DNA from 2 places in the Spongiibacter taiwanensis genome. Region 1 is predicted to be linked to the other one. Evidence: predicted binding sites of a transcription regulator. Region 1 holds the regulator's gene; the other holds the start of a gene.
The links. Region 1 encodes PhoB, which activates phosphate uptake and scavenging genes when phosphate is short. Its sites were predicted from a motif close to TGTCATAAANNTGTAACA; they were not measured.
Positions count from the first base shown of each region.

Region 2: a site for PhoB is predicted at 1,807-1,824, ahead of NCG89_RS03520 (UDP-2,3-diacylglucosamine diphosphatase). Genes of this name have one in related genera too.

Region 1 is NZ_CP098455.1:64,070-68,282, forward strand. Features, by position in the region: gene NCG89_RS00300 (SPFH domain-containing protein) at 47-895, shown strand; gene purU (formyltetrahydrofolate deformylase) at 902-1,756, shown strand; gene phoB (phosphate regulon transcriptional regulator PhoB) at 1,841-2,548, shown strand; gene phoR (phosphate regulon sensor histidine kinase PhoR) at 2,556-3,851, shown strand; gene NCG89_RS00320 (PstS family phosphate ABC transporter substrate-binding protein) at 3,944-4,213, shown strand, end outside.
Region 2 is NZ_CP098455.1:719,639-723,851, reverse strand. Features, by position in the region: gene NCG89_RS03530 (ATP-binding protein) at 1-1,294, shown strand, start outside; gene NCG89_RS03525 (response regulator) at 1,281-1,700, shown strand; gene NCG89_RS03520 (UDP-2,3-diacylglucosamine diphosphatase) at 1,892-2,710, shown strand; gene olsF (bifunctional ornithine lipid synthase OlsF) at 2,737-4,213, shown strand, end outside.

The DNA.
Region 1 (4,213 bases):
GGGTAGCGCGGCGTCTTTCTCACCAGACTCTTAAAGGGCTGAAGATATGGAAAGTCTCGCAGTAACCGGTGCTTTGCTGTTCATGGTGGTGGTCACCATTTCAATGGGTGTGCGCACGGTGCCCCAGGGCAGCAAATATATTGTGCAGCGTCTGGGCAAGTACCACTCCACCCTGGCGCCAGGTTTGAATTTTATTATTCCTTACGTGGACACCGTGGCCTATAAGATCACGACCAAGGATATTGTCCTGGATATCCCTTCCCAGGAAGTTATCACTGAGGACAACGCGGTGATCATTGCCAACGCGGTGGCCTATATCAACATTGTATCGCCAGAAAAGGCGGTGTACGGGGTGGAGGATTACACTCTGGCCATTCAGAATCTGGTACAAACTTCGCTTCGTTCCATCATCGGCGAGATGGCCCTGGACGCGGCGCTGTCCTCCCGAGACCAGATCAAAGCCAAATTGAAGGCGGCAATTTCTGACGATATTGCCGACTGGGGAATTACCCTGAAGACGGTGGAAATTCAGGACATCAGTCCCTCGCCAACCATGCAACAGGCGATGGAGGAGCAGGCGGCGGCCGAGCGCCAGCGGCGGGCGGCAGTCACCAAAGCCGAGGGCGAAAAGCAGGCTGCCATTCTGGAGGCAGAAGGGCGGCTAGAGGCTTCCAAGCGGGATGCCCAGGCGCAGGTTGTGCTGGCGCGGGCCAGCGGCGCGGCGATTGAGGCGATCTCGGCGGCGGTGAAGGGAGAAGAGTTGCCGGCGTTGTTTTTGCTGGGCGAGAAATATGCAGATGCCCTGGTGGAGCTGTCCAGCTCCAGCAATGCGAAAACGGTTGTGTTGCCCGCAGACCTGCCCCAGGCGCTCAAGGGCATTTTGAACAAGGCGTAGGAGTTTATGGAGCATACTTTAAGACTGGTTATCAGTTGTCCCGACCGGGTTGGTATTGTCGCGCGGGTGAGCCAGTATGTTGCCGAGCAAGGCGGATGGCTAACGGAAGCGAATTATCACGCTGACGCCGAAAGTAACTGGTTTTTCATGCGCAATGAAATTCGCGCAGCGTCATTGACCCACGGTGTTGATGCCTTTTGCGAAGGCTTTAAAGAGATTGCCGGCTCCTATGACATGGAGTGGCAGCTGGTGGATTCCAATATCAAACGTAAAGTCGTCATTCTGGCCAGCCACGCTTCCCATTGCATTGCCGATATTCTGCACCGGTGGCACAGCGGTGAGCTGGACTGCGACATTCCCTGCGTCATTAGTAACCACGAAAACCTGCGCAGTATGGTGGAGTGGCACGGTATTCCCTTTGAATATGTGCCGGTTACTCCCGAGACGAAAGTTGAGGCCCAACTCAAGATTATGCGGCTCACCCTGGCTGCCCAAGCCGACTGCGTGGTGCTGGCCCGCTACATGCAAATCATTCCGCCGGAGTTTTGTCAGGCGTTTCCGGGCCGAATGATCAATATTCACCACAGTTTCCTGCCGTCATTTATTGGTGCCAATCCCTATCAAAAGGCCTTTGATCGTGGGGTGAAGCTTATCGGTGCAACCAGCCATTACGTGACTGAGACCCTCGACGAAGGCCCCATCATCGAGCAGGATGTGATTCGGGTGAACCACCGACACAGCAAGGATGATATGGTGCGTTTGGGGAAAGACGTGGAAAAGGCGGTACTCGCTCGTGCCCTGCGCAATCACCTGGAAGATCGCGTGCTAGTTCACGGGAATAAAACGGTAGTGTTTGATTAGATTAGAAAAAAACCGATCGTCATAAAAATGTCATCAAGTGTCGATTTAATGCAGTCATGAAAATCGTCGTTAAAGGCTTATAGAATGAATGAAAAGACCATTCTGATTGTCGATGACGAGGCGGCTATTCGCGAGATGATTCGGGTCGGCCTCGAACTTTCCGGCTACCAGTGCCTGGAAGCCAGTAATGCCCAGGAAGCCCATGGCATTATCGTTGATCAGCGCCCCGACCTCGTTCTGCTCGACTGGATGATGCCAGTGACCAGCGGTATTGAATTGCTGCGCCGTCTGCGTCGTGAAGAGCTCACCAAAGACCTGTTGGTCATTATGCTGACCGCTAAGGACGATGAGGATAACCGCGTCCAGGGTCTGGACGTCGGTGCTGACGACTACATCACCAAACCCTTTTCCTCCCGGGAGTTGATGGCCCGGATTAAGGCAGTGTTGCGTCGCAGTGGCAGTCAGAGTGACGAGGAAAGTATTGAAGTGAATGGCTTGAAACTCGACCCGGCGAGTCACCGGGTCTTTGCCCACCAGGACCCCCTTGATATGGGCCCAACCGAATTCAAACTGCTCAAGTTTTTCATGACCCACCAAGAGCGCGCTTACAGTCGTGGCCAGCTATTGGATCAGGTGTGGGGAACCAACGTTTATGTTGAAGAGCGCACGGTTGACGTGCATATCCGCCGTTTGCGTAAAGCGCTGCAGACGGATCGTCAGGATTTCGGTCAGTTAATCCAGACCGTGCGAGGCACCGGTTACCGTTTTTCTGCGACTGGCATAAGCGCCTGACGACGCAATGCGGGATAGTGGCTGGAAGACCGAGCTGACTAAAGTCAGTATTCCCCTAATTGGCATTGCGTTGGTGTGCGCGCTGTTCCAAGTGGGTGTTTGGCCGCTGCTGATTGCTGCTATTGCCGCGTGTGCTTGGCTGTTGTTACAACTCAAAAAATTGAATACATGGTTACAGGGTGGCATGGACGGTGAGCCACCGGAGGCAACAGGTATGTGGGGACAGGTTTTAGATTCAATCTACGACCTGCATCGTCAGGGCGCCCAGGATCGGGCGCGTCTGGGCGCTACGGTGGAGTATCTGCGGGCGTCGTTTGCGTCTATGTCGGACGCCGTAGTGATGTTGGATGCAGCCGGTAATATTGAATGGTGCAATACCGCGGCAGTGGACTTGCTTGGGTTGCAGCACGAGGAGGACACGGGGCGCCAACTAGTCAACTTGATCCGTGCGCCAGCCTTTCTGCGTTATTTCGAATCAGAAAAATACAAAATGCCATTGGAGATGTCGTCTCCAGTCAATGGGCATATACAGCTGAGTATCAATATCAGTTTTTTCGGCCAGGGTAGTAGGTTGTTGTTTGCGCGAGATGTGACCCGGACCCATCGCCTCGAAAAAATGCGCAAGGACTTCGTTGCCAACGTATCCCACGAATTGCGTACGCCGCTGACTGTTATCAATGGTTATCTCGAAACCTTTGCCGAGCACGGTGGCGAAAACCCCCGTTGGGATCGGGCCATCGCTCAGATGCTGCAACAATCCCGGCGCATGCATAATCTGATTCAAGACTTGATGCTGTTGTCGCGGCTGGAAACGTTGCCGGCCTCCGAGCAAGAGCAGATCAGAATGCGCCCGCTGATGGAAATGATTGCCGAAGAGGTTTCGGCCGCGGCAAAAGGGGAGCGGGAGATTCGGGTTGAATGCGATGATGATGCTGACCTACGGGGTTGCTACGCTGAACTGCGCAGCGCCTTCTCGAACCTGGCGGTCAACGCTGCGCGGTACACCGAGGCCGGGGATCAAATTACTCTGCGCTGGTTTCAGGATGACTATCACGCCTATTTTGAAGTCGAAGACACGGGCATTGGCATTGAGCCGCAATACATTCCCAGGCTGACCGAACGCTTTTATCGCGTCGAGGAAAGTCGCTCCATCGACACTGGCGGTACCGGCCTTGGGCTGGCGATTGTCAAGCACGTGTTGATTCGACATCGCGCCGAATTGCGTATTAAAAGTGTCATATCCCAGGGCAGTTGCTTCAGTTGTGTTTTTCCAAAATCATTACTAATCAATAAGTTAAAGTGATTTTTTGGGTAGTCATCGTTTTGTAACATAACTGTAACAATTGGGGTTTAGAGTGCCCCCTTAGACGAGTTTACTGGTTTGAGGAGAGGTCCGTGAAAATCAAGCAAAGTCTAATGGCAATGGCGCTGAGTGTGACCGCAGGGTTCTCGCTGGCGGGCGCCGAAGTAGACCCCGGTCTGGCATCTTACGAGAAAGCGTCGGGTGTCGCCGGAAATCTCTCCAGCGTCGGTTCCGATACCCTCGCCAATCTGATGACCCTGTGGGCTGAAGATTTTAAGCGGCATTACCCGAATGTGAATGTGCAAATCCAGGCCGCTGGGTCGTCCACCGCGCCCCCAGCGCTGACCGAGGGTACCTCCAAT
Region 2 (4,213 bases), 660 kb from region 1:
TCTGGACGCGCGCTACCTGATCATCGCCAACCACTGGGGCGAATACCTCGTCCATCCCAGCCCGGAGCATGAATTCCGCTTCGAGTTTGGTGAGCGCGACAATATCGTCGACCAGATTCCGCCAATGGCGCCGATGTTTGAGAATCGGGCTATGGAGGAGATCCAAAACGTGCTTGGCTGGGAGGGGACGGATTACCACTTTCATGCCCGGCGGGTGGTGTATGGCCCCGACCCGGAACGAAACCAATTAACGGTGTATGTCTCCGAAGCGGATAGCACCATACTGCTGCCTTACAAGGAATTGCGGAACCGCTTGCTGTTGTACCTGGCGGCCATCTTGCTGGTGGCGGGGGTGATCAGCGCGGCGCTGGCCCGTCATCTGGCCAGACCCATTGCCAAAATCACCGATGAGCTGCGTTCCAGACATCTGGACCTGCCAGAGGAAAATCTGCCCCTGAATGCACCCGGCGAAGTGGGTGAGCTGGCAAGGGGTTTTGCGGGGTTTTCAGCGGCCCTGCGCGAGCGGCGAGCGAGTGAATTGCGTGAAATTGAAGAGCGTAAGCAGGCGGAACGGCAGTTGATTGCCCAGAACGAAAAATTGACCCAGGCCAATGATGAATTGACCCAGTTCGCCTATATCGCCTCCCACGATTTGCAGGAGCCCCTGCGCACGGTGCGCAGTTTTGTCGATCTTTTTCGCCAGTACTACAGCGACGCGTTGGACTCCCAAGGTAAGACCTTTCTTGGTTTTATCGACGAGTCGTCAGCGCGAATGTCAGACTTGGTCAAGGGGCTGCTGGATTACAGTCGCCTCGGCAAGGAAGTGGTTCCCGAAGAGGTGAATTTACAGGAAGAGTTTGAACTGGTGTGCCAGGATCTTCATCACAAAATCAGGGCATCTGGTGCAACGGTCTATAGTGAAGGTCTCCCCACGATTTATGGATTGAAGATGGAACTGCGCATGCTGCTGCAAAATTTGATCAGCAATGCGATCAAGTTCCAGCGACCCGATGTTGCTCCGGTAGTCGATGTGAGCGTGCACCCCGGCGAGGAGGGTTATCTTATTTCCATCGCTGACAATGGGATCGGGATTGAACAGCAGTACTTGCAGCGGGTGTTTCTGATTTTTCAGCGTCTGCATACCCGGGATCAAATTGAAGGGGCAGGAATTGGCTTGGCCCACTGTAAGAAAATTGTTGAAATGCATGGCGGCAGAATATGGATTGAATCCACCTTAAATGAGGGGACCACCGTATTCTTCACGCTAAAGGAGTTTGTCCGTGAAAAAGCTTGATTTGGTACTTTTGGTCGACGATTGCAAAGCGACCAATTTCGTTCATCGCCTGCTGATAGATAACTACGGCTTTGCCAAGCAGGTCGACGAAGTGGGTAATGGCGTTGAAGCTCTGGACTACCTCACCGAAAGGGTGGAAGGGGGGTATCGCCAGCCTGACCTCATTTTTCTCGATATTAATATGCCAAAAATGAACGGCTGGGAGTTTCTCGACGCCTACCAGTTGTTGCCGGAGGAGCAGAAGGCCGGCGCAGTGGTGGTCATGCTCACCACCTCCTTGAATCCAAGTGACAAGGAAAAGGCCGATAGTTGGGATACGATCAAGGGCTTTTCCAGCAAGCCTCTCGACGAGCAGAAACTCACCGACGTCCTGAACCTCTATTTTCCGGAGTGCGTAGCCAAATAACTGCGCGCAATGACATAATTCAAATTATCGTCTTCTCTTAAGGGCGATTCCGCCCCTTTTCGTTTTCGCTGAGCGCCAACGCCCGTCGATGACAGCGATCTTACGCTGTCATAAAACTGTCCCGGAAAAGCCCCACTGCTGTCATCTTTGCGCAGTAGTCTTGCGTCAAATGCATAGAGAGGATGCATGACGTGACCGCAAGGCTTAAGTACAAGACCCTTTGGCTTTCCGATATCCACCTTGGGTTCAAGGATTGCCGCGCCGATTACCTGCTTGATTTCCTGGCCAATGTTGAATGCGAAACCATCTATCTGGTGGGCGACGTGGTCGATCTGTGGTCTCTCAAGCGCACCCTGTTCTGGCCGCCAAGTCACTACGAAGTGCTGCGCACCCTGTTCCGCATGGCCAACGCGGGTACGCGGGTGGTTTACATTCCCGGCAATCACGACGAACCCTTCCGCGATTACGTTGGCCAGATTTTTGGCCCCATCGAAATCAAACGGGAAGCGGTTTACACCACGGTTTCGGGTAAGCGTCTGCTGATGTTTCACGGCGACTGCCTCGACGAGCATATCCGCCTGAGCAAATGGGAAGATCTGATCGGCGATTACGCCTACGACCTGCTGTTGTTCCTCAACCGCTGGGCCAATTTCCTGCGCCGCCGGTTTGGTAAGCACTACTGGTCGCTGGCGACCTACATCAAGCAACGAATTCCCAACGCCCGCCAGGTTATTGAAGTGTTCGAAAAGGCTGCCGTTGAAGAAGCTGCCCGCCGCGGCCTCGACGGGGTGATTTGCGGGCACATTCACCAGCCGGCACTCAAGCATATTGACGGGCTGCTGTACTGCAACGATGGCGACTGGATCGAGAACTGCACTGCCATGGCCGAGGGTCACGATGGCAATTTGGAGCTGGTGCAGTGGACGGAAAAGCGGGTTCAGCTCGCCAGCCTCGATTCCCAGGGTAAACCCGCCCGGGCTGATGTGCTGCCCATGCGCCGGGCCAGTTAACGTTTCTTTTTACAGGTAATGCCACAGTGATTTCAGTTGATTCGGTGATTAATGAGCGGCTTCCCCGCATTGCCCAGGGCAGTCCAAGAATAAGAAAAACCGTGAGCGCACTGCTCAAGTATTTGTTCCACGAGGCCGAGTTCAAGCAGTTTGAGCGCGACTACCCCTATCTGCAGGGCCTGGATTTTGTCGACAAGGCGCTGGAGTATTTTGATTTCAGCTACGCCGTTAGCGCGCTGGATAAAGAACGTATTCCGGTCAGTGGCCGCCTGGTGATCATCTCAAATCACCCCATCGGCAGTCTCGACGGCCTGGCGCTGTTGAAGCTGGTATCCGAGGTACGGGGCGACGTGAAAGTGGTTGCCAACGAGCTGTTGTATGCCCTAAAACCTCTGCGCAGCCTGTTATTGCCGGTTGATAATATGAGCGGCAAGCGCAATCGTCGGGAGAACATCAACGCGATTCACCAGCACCTCGAAGGCGAAGGTGCGGTGATTATCTTCCCCGCGGGTGAGGTGTCTCGCTTTGGTCCGCAAGGGGTGCGCGACGGCCGCTGGCGCAATGGCTTTATCAAATTTTCCGAGAAAACCGCGGCGCCGGTATTGCCGGTACACATCAATGCCCGCAACTCGGTGTTCTTTTACGCGCTGTCCCTTTTGGCCAAGCCCCTGTCGACCCTGTGGTTGATTCGGGAAATGTTCAAACAGAACAATCGCACCGTGCGGGTCAGCATCGGGCCTGCCATTGAAGCGGAGGTTCATCGCAACCTGCCGCTCACCGCGCCGGCGAAAGTGCGCCTGTTCAAAAAGCATATTTACAAATTGGGCAGCCGCAAGCGCCGGGGCGAACCCTGCTTTATGCCAGTGGCGCAACCCGTTGCTCACCCTGAAGACCGGCAGGAATTGCGGCGGGCGATTCGCGCCTGCGATCACCTGGGATCGACCCGCGACGGCATGGAAATCTACTGTTACCAGTACAGCGGTGACTGCACCATCATGCGCGAGATTGGTCGTCTGAGAGAGATCAGCTTCCGCGCCGTGGGCGAGGGCACAGGCCACCGCCGGGATGTGGATGCCTTCGACGCCTATTACGACCATATTGTGCTCTGGGATGAAAACCAGCTGGAACTGGTGGGTGCCTATCGTCTGAAGCGGGTTGCCACACTGGAGGCCAATGAGAGCCTCTACAGCAGCACCTTGTTTGACTACAAGGTACTGGAAGCCGAAGAGGTTTTTGAGCAGGGCGCCGAGCTGGGCCGCAGTTTTGTGCAGCCGCGCTACTGGGGTCGCAATGCCCTGGATTACCTCTGGCAAGGTCTAGGCCGCTACCTGCACCGGTACCCGGAAGTGCGCTACCTGTTTGGCCCGGTAAGTGTCAGCGACAAGATGCCCAGAGCGGCAAAGGATTTGTTGGTGGCCTTTTATCGCAGCCATTTTTCGTCAACCAGCAACTGGGCCAGCGCCAAAATGCCCTATCGCATTGAGGGCGCAGCACATCACTTTG